Regions from separate parts of the Pseudomonas sp. D4-21 genome, predicted to be linked through region 2. Evidence: predicted binding sites of a transcription regulator. Region 2 holds the regulator's gene; each other region holds the start of a gene.
The links. Region 2 encodes FliA, which starts transcription of late flagellar genes. Its sites were predicted from a motif close to CTAAAGTTTNNNNNNNNNNNGCCGNTAA; they were not measured.
Positions count from the first base shown of each region.

Region 1 (5,820 bases), 2.1 Mb from region 2:
ACAGTGGGTTTGCGGTGTAGGTGAGAGCTGCGGCGCTGAAAATCAAATGTGGGAGCGAGCTTGCTCGCGATGAGGCCGGCACATTCGATTTCTTCTTTCGCGAGCAAGCCCTCTAGTCCAAGTTAAACCCTGAACCGCCCCACCAACGTTTGCAAGTGAACCCCCAGCCGCGCCAGTTCAGCGCTCGAAGCTGCGGTTTCCTCGCTGGACGACGCTGTCTGCTCCGACACATCACGCACATTCAGCACGCTGCGGTTGATCTCCTCAGCGACGGCGCTTTGCTGTTCGGCAGCCGCGGCGATCTGTTGGTTCATCGACTGGATCGCCGACACCGTGCGCGTGATGTTCTCCAGTGAGCCCCCGGCGCGGCGGGTCAGTTCGACGCTGCTGTCGGTCAGGCTGCGGCTGTTGTCCATGATGGTCGCGACCTGTTCGGTACCGTTTTGCAAACCGACGATCAGCTCTTCGATTTCTTCGGTGGATTTCTGGGTGCGTTGGGCCAGGCTGCGAACCTCGTCAGCCACCACGGCGAAGCCTCGCCCGGCTTCACCAGCACGGGCTGCCTCGATGGCTGCGTTGAGGGCCAGCAGGTTGGTTTGCTGGGCCACGGACTTGATCACGTCCAGGACGCTGCCGATCTTGTCGCTTTCACGCTTCAGATCGCCCATGGCAGCGGTGGAGTTGCCCACCTCTTTAGCCAGGCGCTCGATCTGAGCGATGGCTTCGCCAACCACCTTGTCGCCTTCACGGGCCTGTTGGTCGGCTGCGACGGCGGCTTCGGAAGCTTCCTCGGCGTTGCGGGCCACTTCCTGCACCGTGGCGGTCATCTCATGCATGGCCGTGGCAACCTGATCGGTTTCCACTTTTTGACTGTTGACCCCGGCGCTTGTCTGCTCGGTCACGGCGGAGAGTTGGTCAGCGGCGCTGGCAATCTGGGTGACGCCTTCACCGATGCCACCGATCAGCTGCCGCAAGCCCACGGTCATGCGTTGCATGGCCCGTTGCAGTTGGCCGAGTTCGTCGCGGCGGTCAGACGTGAGGTTGTGGGTGAGGTCGCCTGCGGCGACGCGTTCCGCCACCTTCAGCGTCTCATCCAGCGGGCCGACAATCTGGCGGGTAATGACCAGGGCAGCGACCACGCCAAACAACAGGGCCAGGGCGGCGGCTGCGATCAGGACGGTCTTGGCTTGAGCGGTGTCGTGGTCGCGCACGGCGGTCTGGGACACGGTGAGTTTCTGGCTGGAATCGATCAATACCTGGCCTTGCTCGATCATGCGCTGCAGCGCAGCGCCGTTGTCGAGCTGGGAATCACGAAACTGGCTGACCGCCGCTCGATAGACATTCATCGAGTCGCTGGCCTGCTGAAGTTTGTCGGCGTGCTCCTCGGGCAACTGGGCTGGCAAGCGTGCCAGCAGTTTCAGGACATCGGTGATTGCGTCGATGGCCGGTTGCTGGGCCTCGCTTTTGCCGCTGTAGGTGTAGCCGCGAACCTGATAGCGCGCCTGTTGGATCGCCTTGCTCAGGGTCACTATGTTGTTGAACTGGGCAATATCGCCGCCTTGCAGCAGCGATTTTTCTACCTCGGCGACGCGGGCCACGGTGTTGTCGGCGCTGGCGCCCAGTTTGCTGCGGGCATCTTCGCGGCTGACGGTGGCGCTGGTCATCAGCTCGAAAGCACTTCTGTATTCGGCGACGGCGGCCAATTGCTGGTCGACCAGCGCAACGTCCGCCGGCCGTTCAATCAACTCGCGAGCAGTCTTCAGCCCGGCTTCGAGTTTGCCGAGCAGGTCGTTGACCTGTTGCGGCCCTTTCTCGCCTCGGGTGTTGTTGTAGTCGGTGCTGGCCAGGTTCAGGTCCTTGCTCAAGTCATTGAGACTGGCAATGAACCCCAGCTTGTCGCCCCGGCTGATGACATTGCCCAGGCCGGACCAACCGGTGAATGCAATCATCAAGGTGAGGAACAGCACGAGGCCGAAGCCCGCGCCGAGTTTGCGATTGACGCTTACATTTCCCAGACCCTGGGCAAGCCACCGGAACATGCTGATACTCCCTTGGAGCGTTTATATTGGTTTTATGGGGACTGTATCGGCGGCTTTGGTGGGTTCTGTAGGCGTTTGCCGAGATTTCGTGGCGAGGTGTCTGTCAGCGTGTTGCAGGGTCAGAACAACCGCGCCAGCAGGGCAGTGACGGCGGTCTCGACCCGCAGGATCCGGTCGCCCAGCTGCACCGGCTGCAGGCCGGCCTTGCCCAGCAGGTCGATCTCGTAAGGAATCCAGCCACCTTCCGGGCCGATTGCCAGGGTCACCGGTTCCGTCAGTGCCCGGGGGCAAGGCGGATGATTGCCGGGGTGGCCGACCAACCCGAGGGTGCCATCGACGATGGCCGGCAGGCGATCCTCGACGAAGGGCTTGAAGCGCTTTTCGATGACGATCTCAGGCAGCACGCTGTCCCGGGCCTGCTCGAGGCCCAGGATCAATTGCTCGCGAATGGCTTCGGGCTCCAGGAATGGCGTCTGCCAGAAGCTTTTCTCCACGCGGTAACTGTTGACCAGTACCACACGCGGCACGCCCATGGTCGCCACGGTCTGGAACACTCGCCTGAGCATCTTCGGCCGCGGCAATGCCAGTACCAGCGTCAGCGGCAATTTGGCTGGCGGTGGCTGGTCGAGGGTCACTTGCAGTTCGGCCTCGCGAGGGTCCAGGCGCAGCACCTGGGCGGAGCCCATCAAGCCGTCGATGCGGCCGACCCGCAGGCTGTCGCCGACAATACAGCGATGGACTTCCTGCATATGGGTCAACCGACGGTCGCTCAGGACGACGCGGTCAGGCCCGATGAAATCGGCCTCTTCGAGCAGCAGCAGGTTCACGCTTGGGTCGCTGGCGGCTGGTCGTTGTGATCATCGACGGGCTGGTCCTCAGGCTCTTCCCGGCGCTTGCGCACCAGGCCGCCGAACAGGATGCCGATTTCAAACAGCAGCCACATCGGTACCGCCAGCAAGGTCTGGGAGAAGATGTCCGGTGGTGTGAGGATCATGCCGACCACAAAGCAGCCGATGATCACGTACGGGCGGATCTTCTTCAGGTAGGCGACATCGACCACGCCGATCCACACCAGCAGCACCACCGCCACGGGGATCTCGAACGCCACGCCGAAGGCGAAGAACAGCGTCATGACGAAATCCAGGTAGCTGGTGATGTCGGTCATCATTTCCACGCCCGCCGGGGTGGCGGCGGCGAAGAATTTGAAGATCAGCGGAAACACGAAGAAGTAGGCGAAGGCCATGCCCGTGTAGAACAGCAGGATGCTCGACACCAGCAGCGGCACGGCGATGCGTTTTTCGTGCTTGTACAGGCCCGGTGCGATGAAGCCCCAGATCTGATGCAGGATCACCGGGATCGCCAGGAACAGCGAGACCATCATCGTCAACTTCAGCGGCGTCAGGAACGGCGACGACACGTCGGTGGCGATCATCGTCGCACCCACCGGCAGGTACTCGCGCAGCGGCGTGGAGACGAAGGTGTAGATCTGCTGGGTGAAGGCAAACAGCCCGGCGAAGATAACGAAAACCGCCGCGACGCAACGCAGCAGGCGGGTGCGCAACTCGGTGAGGTGCGATACCAGCGGCATTGGCTGGTCGTTTTCAGGAATATCGCTCATGGGGCTCGCGGCGGCAAAGTGGGATCGTTGGGAGTCGGTGTCGTCGCAGGCGCCGGATCGACCGGTTTAACCGGTTCAGCCACCGCTGGCGAGGCTTCGACAGCCGGTGCCTGGGGTGCGGTCGTCGGCTCGGCCACAGGCTGGACCGGCGTCGGCTCCTGTTGGGTCGGCGTGAAGATTTTTCGCGCTTCCTGTTCCAGCGACAGGATGTGTTCGTTGTGCAGTTGCCGACGGATGTCGTCGGCACCGATTTCACGTTCAACTTCCTGTTTGATCGCATTGAAGCTGCGCTTCAGGCGGCCGATCCACAGGCCGGCGGTACGCGCAGCGCCCGGCAGGCGCTCGGGACCCAGCACCAGCAGGGCAACGAGGCCGACGAGCAGCAGTTCAGTGAAGCTGATCCCAAACATTAGTCAGTGCTCACGAGTCTTTGCGGGTTGGCTCTTCGACTTTCTGGGCCTGCACGTCGATGGTGTTCGGTGCATTCACAGGCTGTGTGGCCTGCGGGTGGACCGGTTGGGCCGGTGGCACGGGTTGAGCCTGGTTGGTCGTGGTGTCGGCCGGTTTCTCGTCATCGTTCATGGCCTTGCGAAAACCCTTGATCGACTCACCGACATCGGTGCCGAGGTTCTTTAATTTCTTGGTGCCGAACACCAGCACCACGACCACCAGAATGACGACCCAGTGTTTCCAATCAAAAATACCCATGTGGTTATTCCTCTCAAGAATTGATCAGGCGGATGGGCGCGAGGCTTTCTCGACGTGCCCGGACAGACCGAAGCGACGGTCCAGTTCATCCAGTACAGCCTGGGGATGCTGCCCCAGCTGGGCCAGCATCACCAGGCTGTGAAACCAAAGGTCGGCGGTCTCGTAGATCACGTCGCTGCAGTCTCCGCTGACGGCGGCGTCCTTGGCGGCGATGATGGTCTCGACCGATTCTTCGCCGACCTTTTCCAGAATCTTGTTCAAGCCCTTGTGGTACAGGCTGGCGACATAGGAGCTGTCGGCCGCTGCGCCCTTGCGCTCTTCCAGCACCTGGGCCAGGCGGGTCAGGGTGTCACTCATGGGTATGTCCTGAATAGATGGCATGCGGGTCCTTGAGCACCGGGTCGACGGTTTTCCAGTCGCCGTTCTCGAAGACTCGATAGAAGCAGCTTTGACGGCCGGTATGGCAGGCAATTTCTCCGACCTGCTCGACCATCAGGATGATGACGTCACCGTCGCAATCCAGGCGCATCTCATGCAGGTGCTGCACATGCCCGGACTCTTCGCCCTTGCGCCACAGCTTGCCACGGGAACGTGACCAATAGATGGCGCGATTCTCGGCAGCGGTCAGCGCCAGTGCCTCGTGGTTCATCCAGGCCATCATCAACACGCGCCCGGTCTTGTGATCCTGGGCGATGGCCGGCACCAGGCCGTCGGCGTCCCATTTGATCTCGTCCTGCCAGTTTTTCATCTTCGGTCCTGACGGCAGCTTCAAGCTTCCAGCTGCAAGTAAAAGCGATTCTGTGTAGGGGTTGAGTGATAGGTCCAACCGTTTGAGCTCGCGGCTTGCAGCTTATCGCTTGCAGCTGTTTCGTGCTATCGGCGAACGACCAGATACAAACCAACGGCCACCATGACGCCGGCGGGCCAATGGCCCAGTTGGCTCAACGGCCCACCGGCCGCCAGCACCGCGCCGCCACCCAGGTGGGCCGCGCCGAGCAAACGCAGGAACCAGTCGTCCCGACGGCGTTTCCATGGTGGAGCGGGGTCGTTGGCGTGGGGTTGGGACATGCGTTCGAGCAGGTCGCGGGTCATGTTGGCCAGGTGCGGGAGCTGTTCGAATTGGCTCTGGACGTTGCCCAGCAAGGCTTTCGGGCTCATCCGCTCGCGCATCCAGCGTTCGAGGAAGGGCTGGGCGGTGTTCCAAAGGTCCAGGTCCGGGTACAGCTGGCGGCCGAGGCCTTCGATGTTCAACAGCGTTTTTTGCAGCAGTACCAGCTGCGGCTGAACTTCCATGTTGAAGCGTCGCGCGGTCTGGAACAGGCGCATCAGGACCTGGCCGAAGGAAATATCCTTTAATGGTTTTTCAAAGATCGGCTCGCACACAGTGCGTATCGCCGCTTCGAATTCGTTGAGCTTGGTTTCGGCGGGCACCCAGCCCGAGTCGATGTGCAACTG
Region 1 covers NZ_CP071664.1:466,326-472,145, forward strand. Annotated here, with positions in the region: gene J3Q04_RS02130 (methyl-accepting chemotaxis protein) at 123-2,039, opposite strand; gene J3Q04_RS02135 (16S rRNA (uracil(1498)-N(3))-methyltransferase) at 2,159-2,866, opposite strand; gene tatC (twin-arginine translocase subunit TatC) at 2,863-3,657, opposite strand; gene tatB (Sec-independent protein translocase protein TatB) at 3,654-4,067, opposite strand; gene J3Q04_RS02150 (twin-arginine translocase TatA/TatE family subunit) at 4,078-4,365, opposite strand; gene J3Q04_RS02155 (phosphoribosyl-ATP diphosphatase) at 4,390-4,722, opposite strand; gene hisI (phosphoribosyl-AMP cyclohydrolase) at 4,715-5,113, opposite strand; gene ubiB (ubiquinone biosynthesis regulatory protein kinase UbiB) at 5,239-5,820, opposite strand, start outside.
Region 1: a site for FliA is predicted at 2,083-2,110, ahead of J3Q04_RS02130 (methyl-accepting chemotaxis protein). Genes of this name have one in related genera too.

Region 2 (5,820 bases):
GGTTCGTGACGAGCTGGGCGCTGAAGCAGCCATCATCGGCAACCGTCGTATCGCCGGCGGTGTCGAGCTGACGGCAGCCCTGGACTACAAATTGTCGGCGCTGGCCCCTCGCGTTCCGAACATGGAGCTCGAGGACGAGCTGCGCAAGACTCAGTCGCGCATCGCCAGCGCCCAGGCCGAGTTGAGCCTGCGCAGCAGCGAAGGCTCGGCCAGCGCGGGCACCAATCGTCAATTGTTCGCCGGCCAGCCACTGACCGCAGGCCTGCCGCTGACCGCTGCCGAACCGCTGATCGAGCCGACGCCGGCCGAACCGCGTCGTCCGGCACCGGCACCCGTTGCCGCAGCCGCGGGCGTTGATCCCCGTGCCCTGGACTCGATGCGCTTCGAACTCAACAGCCTGCGCGAGCTGATGGAAGTCCAGCTCGGCTCGCTGGCCTGGAACCAACTGCAAGGCAGCCGTCCGGCCCAGGCCAACCTGTGGCGTCGCCTGCAACGCATTGGCCTGTCCGGCCCGCTGGCGCGCGACCTGCTGGCATTGATCAGCGACATCGACGAGCCTCGCCAGGCCTGGCGCATGCTGCTGGCGCACCTGGCGCGGATGATCGCCACGCCGGAAGTCGAGCCACTGGAAGAGGGCGGAGTAATCGCCATGGTCGGCCCGGCCGGCATGGGCAAGACCACCACTCTGGCCAAGCTCGCGGCCCGTTATGTACTCAAGTACGGCGCCCAGAGTATCGCCCTGGTGAGCATGGACAGTTTCCGCATCGGTGCCCAGGAGCAACTCAAGACCTTGGGCCGGATCCTCAATGTGTCGGTGACCCATGTGGATCCGGGCCAATCCCTGGCCCAGGCGCTGGAACCGCTGATGCGCAAGCGCGTCGTACTGATCGACACCGCCGGCCTGCAAGCCAGCGATCCGGCCCTGCGCATGCAGCTGGAAAGCCTGGCCGGGCGTGGCATCAAGTCAAAAAATTATCTCGTGTTGGCAACCACCAGCCAGAAACAGGTTCTAACCGCCGCATACCACAGTTACAAACGCTGCGGGCTGGCCGGCTGCATCCTGACTAAGCTGGACGAAACGGCAAGCCTGGGCGAGGTGTTGAGCCTGGCGATCGGTCATGAACTACCGGTGGCCTACCTGACCGACGGGCCGCGGATCCCGGATGATTTGCATCTGCCGCGCCGTCATCAACTGGTCAGTCGTGCCGTGAGTGTGCAAATGCAGGAAGAACCCAGCGAAGAAGCCATGGCTGACATGTTCGCTGATATCTACCACAGCCCGACCAAGCAGGTTGGCTGAGGTATTCATGAATATTTTTTGTACCTACATCGATGGTCTGCCATGCATTGTTCCGTATGTGAACGCGCAGCCAGTAATGTGGCCTCCGTCTAAGTAAGACAAGGTAAAGAACGAACATGGGCAGCATGCATCCCGTACAGGTGATCGCGGTGACCGGCGGCAAAGGTGGCGTCGGGAAGACTAACGTGTCAGTGAACTTGTCCCTGGCTCTGGCAGAGCTTGGCCGACGGGTCATGCTGCTGGACGCCGACCTGGGCCTGGCGAACGTCGACGTGCTGCTGGGGCTCACACCCAAGCGCACGCTGGCGGACGTGATCGAAGGGCGCTGTGAATTGCGCGACGTGCTGTTGCAAGGCCCCGGCGGGATTCGCATCGTGCCGGCCGCCTCCGGCACCCAGAGCATGGTTCACCTGACCCCGGCGCAGCACGCCGGCCTGATCCAGGCCTTCAGCGACATCGGTGACAACCTCGATGTGCTGGTGATTGACACGGCTGCCGGTATTGGTGACTCGGTGGTCAGTTTCGTGCGCGCCGCCCAGGAAGTGTTGCTGGTGGTCTGCGACGAACCGACGTCGATCACCGACGCCTACGCGCTGATCAAACTGCTTAACCGCGACTATGGCATGAACCGCTTTCGCGTCCTGGCCAACATGGCCCAAAGCCCACAGGAAGGACGCAACCTGTTCGCCAAGTTGACCAAGGTCACGGATCGCTTCCTGGACGTCGCCCTGCAATACGTCGGCGCAGTGCCTTACGACGAAAGCGTACGCAAGGCTGTCCAGAAGCAACGTGCCGTTTATGAAGCTTTTCCTCGTTCCAAATGCGCCCTGGCGTTCAAGGCGATCGCCCAGAAGGTCGACACCTGGCCGCTGCCGGCCAACCCACGTGGGCATCTGGAATTTTTCGTCGAGCGTCTCGTGCAACAAACAGCAGGGCCCGTGTTATGACAGCCAGCGGTTACAACCATCTCTACAAAAAATCGGCACGGGACGCCCAGTACGAATTGATCGAGCGTTACGCGCCACTGGTCAAGCGCATCGCCTACCACTTGCTGGCGCGTTTGCCGGCCAGTGTCCAGGTCGAGGACTTGATCCAGGCGGGCATGATCGGCCTGCTCGAAGTGTCGAATAAATACGACGCGAGCAAGGGCGCCAGTTTCGAGACATACGCCGGTATCCGTATCCGCGGGGCGATGCTCGATGAGGTCCGCAAGGGCGACTGGGCGCCGCGTTCGGTGCATCGCAACACCCGCATGGTCAGCGACGCGATTCGTGCGATTGAAGCGAAAACCGGGCGAGACGCTAAAGATCACGAAGTTGCGGCCGAACTCCAGTTGAGTCTCGATGATTATTACGGGATTTTGAACGATACCTTGGGCAGTCGCCTGTTCAGTTTCGACGACCTGTTGCAGGACGGCGAACACGAAGGGCTGCACGAGGACGGCGCGAGTGCTCACATGGAGCCGTCGCGCGACCTGGAAGATGAACGTTTCCAGAGCGCCCTGGCGGATGCGATTGCCAATTTGCCGGAGCGTGAGCGACTGGTCTTGGCGCTGTACTACGACGAAGAGCTGAACCTCAAGGAAATCGGTGAGGTCCTGGGGGTCAGCGAATCGCGGGTCAGCCAGTTACATAGCCAGTGCGCGGCCCGCTTGCGGGGGCGTTTGGGGGAGTGGCGAGCGCGCTGACGAGCAGTGTGGGGACGCTGCGAGCGGGGCTGGCATGGCGTATGCCGGGCCAGTCTCCATCCGTTGTGCTCCATACCGTTGTCGAGTGTTGTGCCGGATTGATTGAAATGGCGCGTCCAGGTGCTGGGCGCGTTTAAGACTGCTTGGAGGTCGAATTGGACAAGAACATGAAAATCCTCATCGTTGATGACTTCTCAACGATGCGGCGGATCATAAAAAACCTGTTGCGTGACCTCGGGTTCACCAACACGGTCGAGGCCGACGATGGCACAACCGCCATTCCGGTCCTCAACAGCGGGAGCATCGACTTTCTGGTGACTGACTGGAACATGCCTGGCATGACCGGTATCGACTTGCTGCGCCACGTGCGCGCCGACGAAAAACTCAAGCACCTCCCGGTGCTGATGGTCACTGCCGAAGCCAAGCGCGAGCAGATCATCGAAGCGGCCCAGGCCGGTGTGAACGGCTATGTGGTCAAACCCTTCACGGCCCAGGCGTTGAAAGAGAAGATCGAAAAAATCTTCGAACGCATCGGTTAACGGCGCCACGGGGGAGCTATGGACAACGAATCTTCAATGGGCGATTTCGAATCGACCCTGAAAAAACATGCCCGCGAACTGGTAGACAGCCTTGAAAAGGGCCGCTTCGGCGATGCGGTTCAAATGATTCATGAGCTCAACCAGACCCGTGATCGCGGTCTGTACCAGGAAGTCGGCAAGCTCACCCGTGAACTGCACAGCGCGATCGTCAATTTCCAGATCGATCCGAACATGCCGCAGGCCGAGGAAGTCTCGCAGATCACCGACGCCACCGAGCGCCTGGGTTATGTGGTCAAGCTGACCGAAGCCGCAGCGAACCGCACCATGGACCTGGTGGAAAGCGCAACGCCCCTGGTCAACGGCCTGAGCGAGGAAGCCCAGGCGTTGAGCACCGATTGGGGACGGTTCATGCGTCGCGAAGTGGGCGCCGAGGAGTTCCGGGAGCTGGCCCGTCGGGTTGACGGTTTCCTGGCGCGCAGCAGCGCCGAGAATCGCGCCGTGGCCAGCAACCTCAACGACATTCTGCTGGCCCAGGACTACCAGGACCTGACCGGCCAGGTGATCAAGCGTGTGACCCAACTGGTCACCGAAGTGGAAAGCAATTTGCTCAAACTGGTGTTGATGGCAAGCCAGGTCGACCGCTTTGCCGGCATCGAACACGACCGTGAAGCGATGCTCGCTGAAAAAGATCCACAAAAACATCTCTCTCAGGGTGAAGGTCCGCAGATTCATGCCGATAAAAGAGAAGACGTTGTGTCCGGTCAGGACGATGTGGACGATTTGCTGTCCAGCCTTGGATTCTAAGTTTTAGCCCTATTTTAGGAGCAGCCATTAATGAGCTTCGGCGCCGATGAAGAGATCCTTCAGGATTTCCTGGTTGAGGCCGGCGAGATTCTAGAGCAACTATCCGAACAGCTGGTCGAGCTGGAAAGCCGACCTGATGATGCGGATCTGCTCAATGCAATTTTTCGCGGTTTCCACACTGTAAAAGGAGGCGCCGGCTTCCTCCAGCTTAATGAGCTGGTGGAGTGCTGCCACATTGCCGAGAACGTGTTCGACATCCTGCGCAAGGGTGAGCGTCGCGTCGACTCGGAACTGATGGACGTGGTGCTCGAGGCCCTGGATGCGGTCAACAGCATGTTCAGCGAAGTGCGCGAGCGCTCGCCGATCACCCCGGCCACCCCCGAGCTGCTCGCCGCGCTGTCGCGCCTGGCCGAGCCGCAGTCGGCTGACGAGGCCATGCCCGTTGCCGAGCCTGTGGTCGAAGAACCGGTTGCGCAAGAATCGGGCGACATCACCGATCATGAATTCGAATCGCTGCTGGACTCGCTGAACGCCGTCAAGGCCGAAGCCGAGGCTCCGGCCGCGCCCGCTGCGCCAGCCGCCGATGCCGCTGCCAGCGATGAAATTACCGACGATGAGTTCGAATCGCTGCTCGACCAACTGCACGGCAAGGGCCAGTTCGCCCCCGATGCGGTCGTAGCGCCGGCGGCCCCGGCTGCGCCAAAGGCAGCGGGGGATGACTCCGACATTACCGACGACGAATTCGAAGCCTTGCTCGACCAGTTGCATGGCAAGGGCAACTTTGCCGTCGACGCGTTGGATTCGGCCATCGCTTCGGCGCCGACCCCGGCCAAACCAGTGGCAGCGGCAGCCGGAAGCGACTTGATCAGCGACCACGAATTCGAATCGCTGCTCGACGAGCTGCATGGCAAGGGCAAGTTCAGCGAAGTCGGCACGGCCGCCGCCGCGCCTGCCGCTGCCGCCACGGCTGCACCCGCCGCCAAGGCCGCGCCGAAGCCGGCCGCCAAGGCGCCGGAACCGAAAGCCGAAACCCCGAAGCCTGCCGCCGCAGTGGCGCCAGCCCCGGCTCGCGCGCCTTCCGCCGCGCCCGCCGAAAAACCGGCGAGCGAAGCCGAGACCACCGTTCGCGTCGACACCGCGCGGCTGGATGAGATCATGAACATGGTCGGCGAACTGGTGCTGGTGCGTAACCGGCTGGTGCGCCTGGGCCTCAACAGCCAGGACGAAGCCATGTCCAAGGCCGTGTCGAACCTCGACGTGGTCACGGCTGACCTGCAAACCGCGGTCATGAAGACCCGGATGCAGCCGATCAAGAAAGTTTTCGGGCGCTTCCCGCGCCTGGTTCGCGACCTGGCTCGCCAGCTCAAGAAAGAAATCAACCTGGAACTGGTGGGTGAAGAGACCGACCTCGACAAGAACCTTGTCGAGGCCCTGGCCGACCCGCTGGTCCACTTGGTGCGCAACGCGGTCGACCACGGCATCGAGTCGCC
Region 2 covers NZ_CP071664.1:3,948,882-3,954,701, reverse strand. Annotated here, with positions in the region: gene flhF (flagellar biosynthesis protein FlhF) at 1-1,300, shown strand, start outside; gene fleN (flagellar synthesis regulator FleN) at 1,417-2,247, shown strand; gene fliA (RNA polymerase sigma factor FliA) at 2,244-2,987, shown strand; gene J3Q04_RS17585 (chemotaxis response regulator CheY) at 3,155-3,526, shown strand; gene J3Q04_RS17580 (protein phosphatase CheZ) at 3,545-4,330, shown strand; gene J3Q04_RS17575 (chemotaxis protein CheA) at 4,361-5,820, shown strand, end outside.

Region 3 (5,820 bases), 2.6 Mb from region 2:
AACGAGAATGATTGTCAAAGTGGTTTCCTGCGCTGGTTGACGAACGGTGTCGAGCGCCTGCCATCAAGCGGGCATCGGATTTCCAGGGCCGCCAAAAAACCGTTGAGGACAGGCCAAACGTGCGGTGTATGATGGTCGGTCCTTGCAAAGCGGGTTCGTGTCACAGGGCTGTCGCCTGAGGGTGGCAGGCTGGCGCGGACCTTGTTTTCACGTTACTACACCAGGAGATATCCAATGAGCGTACTCGTAGGCAAACAAGCCCCTGACTTCACCGTTCCCGCCGTCCTCGGCAATGGCGAAATCGTCGACAGCTTCACCCTGTCCTCGGCCATCAAAGGCAAATACGGCCTGGTGTTCTTCTATCCGCTGGACTTCACTTTCGTTTGCCCGTCCGAGCTGATCGCACTGGATCACCGCATGGACGACTTCAAGGCGCGCAACGTTGAAGTGGTCGCCGTTTCGATCGACTCGCACTTCACCCACAACGCCTGGCGCAACACCGCCATCAATGCCGGTGGCATTGGCCCGGTGAAATACACCATGGCTGCCGACATGAAGCACGAAATCGCCAAGGCCTACGACGTTGAGTCCGAAGGCGGCGTGGCCTTCCGTGGCGCGTTCCTGATCGACGACAAAGGCGTGGTCCGTTCGCAGATCATCAACGACCTGCCGCTGGGACGTAACATGGAAGAGCTGATCCGTCTGGTTGACGCCCTGCAGTTCCACGAAGAGCATGGCGAAGTCTGCCCGGCCAACTGGAAAAAAGGCGACAAGGGCATGACCGCATCGCCTGAAGGTGTAGCTGCCTACCTGGGCGAGCACAGCGACAAGCTGTAAGCGCACCCATGCATAAAAAAACCGGCCCACGATGGGCCGGTTTTTTTATGGACGTTTCTTGGCGCAGCACAGATCCCTCGCCACAAAGAGCCAGGCTGATGTCAGTCGTCGAAATCCTGCCAGCCACCCATTTCCTTCCACCGGTTGACGATGCCGCAAAACAGCTCGGCGGTTTTCTCGGTGTCGTAGCGGGCCGAATGGGCTTCACGGCCATCGAAATCGATGTCGGCTGCCTGGCACGCCTTGGCCAACACGGTCTGGCCATACGCCAGGCCTGCAAGGGTGGCCGTGTCGAAGCTGGAGAACGGATGGAAAGGGTTGCGCTTCATGTCCAGGCGCGCCACGGCGGCATTGAGGAAGCCCAGGTCGAAGCTGCTGTTGTGGCCAACCAGGATCGCTCGCTTGCAACCGTTGGCCTTCAGCGCCTTGCGCACACCACGGAAGATGTCGGTCAGCGCGGTCTCTTCGCTGACGGCCATGCGCAGCGGATGATCGAGCTTGATCCCGGTGAACTCCAGGGCAGCCGCTTCGATGTTGGCGCCTTCGAACGGTTCGACCCGGAAGAAATAGGTGTGGTCGGGGAAGACGAAGCCTTTTTCGTCCATGCCGATGGTCGTCGCGGCGATTTCCAGCAGCGCATCGGTGGCCGAGTTGAAACCGCCGGTTTCTACATCGACCACGACCGGCAGATAACCCCGGAAGCGAGCCGCCATTGGATGGCGCGGGCCGCCTGAGCCGCCGTTGCCGTCCAGTTCGTCATCGAAATGATCTTCACTCACGCGTTTTCCTCCAGCAGGCGCCAGCGCAGTTTTTCACCGGCGCGCAGCGGGATGACAGTCTGCTCGCCAAACGGCAGGCTGGCAGGGGCGGTCCACTCATCGCGAACCAGGGTAATACGATCGGTGTTCACCGGCAGGCCATAGAAGCGTGGGCCATGCAGGCTGGCGAAACCTTCGAGCTTGTCCAGGGCGTTGCGCTGCTCGAATGCCTCGGCATACATCTCGATGGCGGCGTAGGCGGTGTAACAGCCGGCGCAACCGCAGGCGGCTTCCTTGGCGTGACGGGCGTGGGGCGCCGAGTCGGTGCCCAGGAAGAACTTGGCGCTGCCGCTGGTGGCGGCGTCCAGCAAGGCTTCCTGATGGGTGTTGCGCTTGAGGATCGGCAGGCAGTAGAAATGCGGCCGGATCCCGCCCACCAGCATGTGGTTGCGGTTGTACAGCAGGTGGTGTGCGGTAATGGTCGCGCCGACGTTGGCCGAGGCCTCGTTGACGAATTGCACGGCATCGCCGGTGGTGATGTGCTCGAACACCACCTTCAGCGTCGGGAAGCGTTCGACGACGCGACGCATGTGTTCGTCGATGAAGATCTTCTCGCGGTCGAACACATCGACGTCGCCCCGGGTGACCTCGCCATGGATCAACAATGGCATGCCGACTTCGGCCATGACCTCCAGCGCAGGGAAGATCTTGTCGATGCTGGTGACACCGGAATCCGAGTTGGTGGTGGCGCCAGCGGGGTACAACTTGGCCGCGTGGACGAAACCACTGGCCTTGGCCTCGCGTATTTCTTCGGGCTGGGTGCGGTCGGTGAGGTAAAGCACCATCAGCGGTTCGAAGCGGCTGCCAGCCGGGCGTGCAGCCAGGATGCGCTGGCGATAGCCATCGGCCTCGGCAGCGTTACGCACGGGCGGAACCAGGTTAGGCATGATGATGGCGCGGCCAAAAGTGCGCGCGACATCGGCGACGGTATGGGTCAACACAGCACCATCGCGAAGATGAATATGCCAGTCGTCGGGACGCAGCAGGGTCAGGCGGTCGGACATGGGGGGCTTCCAGGCGGGTAAATCTCTGGCGAATGCTACCGGAAAAGACCGATCCGGGCACCCGCTATCAAGTTTTGCCGCAAGTTACCGATAGCCCCTTCAGGTGTGCCACGATTGCGTGCAGTGTCTAGGCCAAGCGGCATGCCCAGCGTTTTTCGATTTCCGTATAAAAGCCAGTGGAGCCTCCCGTGCGCCAGCGTTATCTAGCCTTGCTCAGTGTGTTTGCCAGCCTTCCTGCGATGGCGCTCACTTTCCAGACCCGTCTGGAGAGCATTGAGTGGACGGTCGAAGGCGATAAGTTCGAGTGTCGGCTGAGTCAGCCGATCACCGATTTTGGCAGCGGCGAATTCGTGCGCAAGGCGGGCGAGCAGGCCACGTTCCGGCTCAAGGCCTATAACCCGATGCTCGGTGGCGGCTCCGCGACGTTGCTGGCGGCGGCGGCGCCCTGGCAGCCAGGACGAGGCGATATCAACCTGGGCTCGGTCAGGATCGGTAGCGGCGATGTGCTGTTCAACAGCTCCCAGGTGCAGGCGGGCCGCTTGATCAGCGGGCTGATGGAAGGTCGCAGCCCCGTGGTGCGGCGTAACACCGACGATGGGCGGGTGTCGGAAGTCCGGTTGTTGCCCGTGCGCTTCAACAAGGCGTTCAGCGATTACCAGGGCTGTGTCGCGAAGCTGTTGCCGAAGAACTTCGAACAGATCAAGCAAACCCAGATCGGTTTTCCCGGCGAAGGCATCGAGCTCGACGCCCAGGCCAAGGCTCAGTTGCAGGTCATGCTCGACTTCATCAAGGCTGACCCGAGCGTCAATCATGTCGAACTCGACGGCCACTCCGACAACAGTGGCAACCGCCTGACCAACCGCGAGCTGTCGCGCCGCCGGGCCCTGGCCGTCCAGGACTTCTTCAAGGCCAACGGCTTCCAGGAGTCTCAGTTTACCGTTCGCTTCCATGGCGAGCGTTATCCGCTGGTGCCCAATACCAACGCCGCCAATCGGGCCAAGAACCGTCGTGTGCTGGTAAAACTGGAGCGGGGCGCCGCACCGGCCTCGGCCCCACAGCCGCCAACCCCTGCGACAACGCCTGCGGTGCCTGCCGTGGCGCCCGCTGCCGCGCCGGGCAAGCCGGCGACGCCAGTGGCCCCGGCCAAGGCGGCTACGCCTGCTGCGGCTACTGCGCGCACTTCCTGATCGCGCGTTGATCGTCGCGCAGCTGACATAATCTGTCGCTTCGTCGTCATAAGCTGTCGCGCCTCTGTAAATTATCCGCGGTGGACGTTAGACTTGCCGGCTTTCCGTACAACCCGTGGAGTGATGGCATGGCGGACGTAAACAAGGTCGTTCTGGCGTATTCCGGCGGCCTGGACACTTCGGTGATCCTCAAGTGGCTGCAGGACACATATAACTGCGAAGTGGTGACCTTCACCGCTGACCTGGGACAGGGCGAGGAAGTCGAGCCTGCACGCGCCAAGGCCCAGGCCATGGGCGTCAAAGAGATCTATATCGATGACCTGCGCGAAGAATTCGTCCGCGACTTCGTCTTCCCGATGTTCCGCGCCAACACTGTTTACGAAGGCGAATACCTGCTGGGCACGTCCATCGCCCGTCCGCTGATTGCCAAGCGCTTGATCGAAATCGCCAACGAAACCGGTGCCGATGCCATTTCCCATGGGGCGACCGGCAAGGGCAACGACCAGGTACGTTTCGAGCTGGGTGCCTATGCCCTCAAGCCGGGCGTGAAGGTCATTGCTCCATGGCGCGAGTGGGACTTGCTGTCCCGTGAAAAGCTGATGGACTACGCCGAGAAGCACGCGATCCCGATCGAGCGTCATGGCAAGAAAAAATCTCCGTACTCGATGGATGCCAACCTGTTGCACATCTCCTATGAAGGCGGCGTGCTGGAAGACACCTGGACCGAGCACGAAGAAGACATGTGGCGTTGGACCGTCTCCCCCGAGAAGGCTCCCGATACCCCGCAATACCTGGAACTGACCTATCGCAATGGCGACATCGTTGCGCTCGATGGCGTGGAAATGAGCCCGGCCACTGTGCTGGCGACCCTGAACCGCATCGGTGGCGAACACGGCATCGGTCGCCTCGACATCGTCGAGAACCGCTATGTCGGTATGAAGTCCCGTGGTTGCTACGAAACCCCAGGCGGCACCATCATGCTGCGCGCCCACCGGGCGATCGAATCGATCACCCTGGATCGCGAAGTGGCTCACTTGAAGGATGAGTTGATGCCCAAGTACGCCAGCCTCATCTACACCGGCTACTGGTGGAGCCCTGAGCGTCTGATGCTGCAACAGATGATCGATGCCTCCCAGGTCAACGTGAACGGTGTCGTGCGCCTGAAGCTGTACAAGGGCAACGTGATCGTGACCGGGCGCAAGTCCGACGACTCGCTGTTCGATGCCAACATCGCCACTTTTGAAGAAGACGGTGGTGCCTACAACCAGGCCGACGCGGCCGGCTTCATCAAGCTCAACGCCCTGCGCATGCGCATCGCGGCGAACAAGGGTCGCAAGCTGTTCTGATGCAATCCGAAAACGGCCTGCCGCATGGCAGGCCGTTTTCTGTTATTTCCCCGTCCCGTGTGTCGCTGCAGCCGTTTCCCTTATGGCTCACCCCGCCTGTTTATCCGGCAGTGTCCCTGCGCCGTTCCCGTTGTAAACAACGAAGACGATGATGGTCTTGCCCTCAAGACGCCGTCCCGAGTCCTTAGCCCAATACATGTCGACCGACGGGTGGGATGAAGTGTGCTTGAACGCATCGTCCAGAGCCGTGCACTTATTCCATCGATAAGACTGCGACAGGAAATCAGCCTTGCTTCCTTGGCGTGATCTACGTCTACGCCGACAGGATGACTCAGCCGCACCCCTTATGAAGTGCTTGGTCTTGTGAAAATCCGAGGGCGAGTACAAGGAACGGTAGTTGAAGTTGAGTGTGATAAAGAAAAGAAATAACAGGTAAAACGGGAAGCTGATGAGGAACCATACATAGTACTCTCGCTCTTCATCATCCAGAAACGGCAGGGAAATAACTGCGGAAGTTTCGGAGATCGTTGCGAATACAGCGATCAGTGTCAGGGGGTTGGCGATGGTTCTTAATGATCTTTTCATGGTGAGTGCTCATAAGTAATAGTGTGCTCGAATGTTTGAGTTG
Region 3 covers NZ_CP071664.1:1,390,769-1,396,588, forward strand. Annotated here, with positions in the region: gene J3Q04_RS06115 (peroxiredoxin) at 235-837, shown strand; gene rnt (ribonuclease T) at 939-1,616, opposite strand; gene pyrC (dihydroorotase) at 1,613-2,659, opposite strand; gene J3Q04_RS06130 (flagellar protein MotY) at 2,848-3,846, shown strand; gene J3Q04_RS06135 (argininosuccinate synthase) at 3,975-5,192, shown strand; gene J3Q04_RS06140 (hypothetical protein) at 5,280-5,777, opposite strand.
Region 3: a site for FliA is predicted at 2,726-2,753, ahead of J3Q04_RS06130 (flagellar protein MotY). Genes of this name have one in related genera too.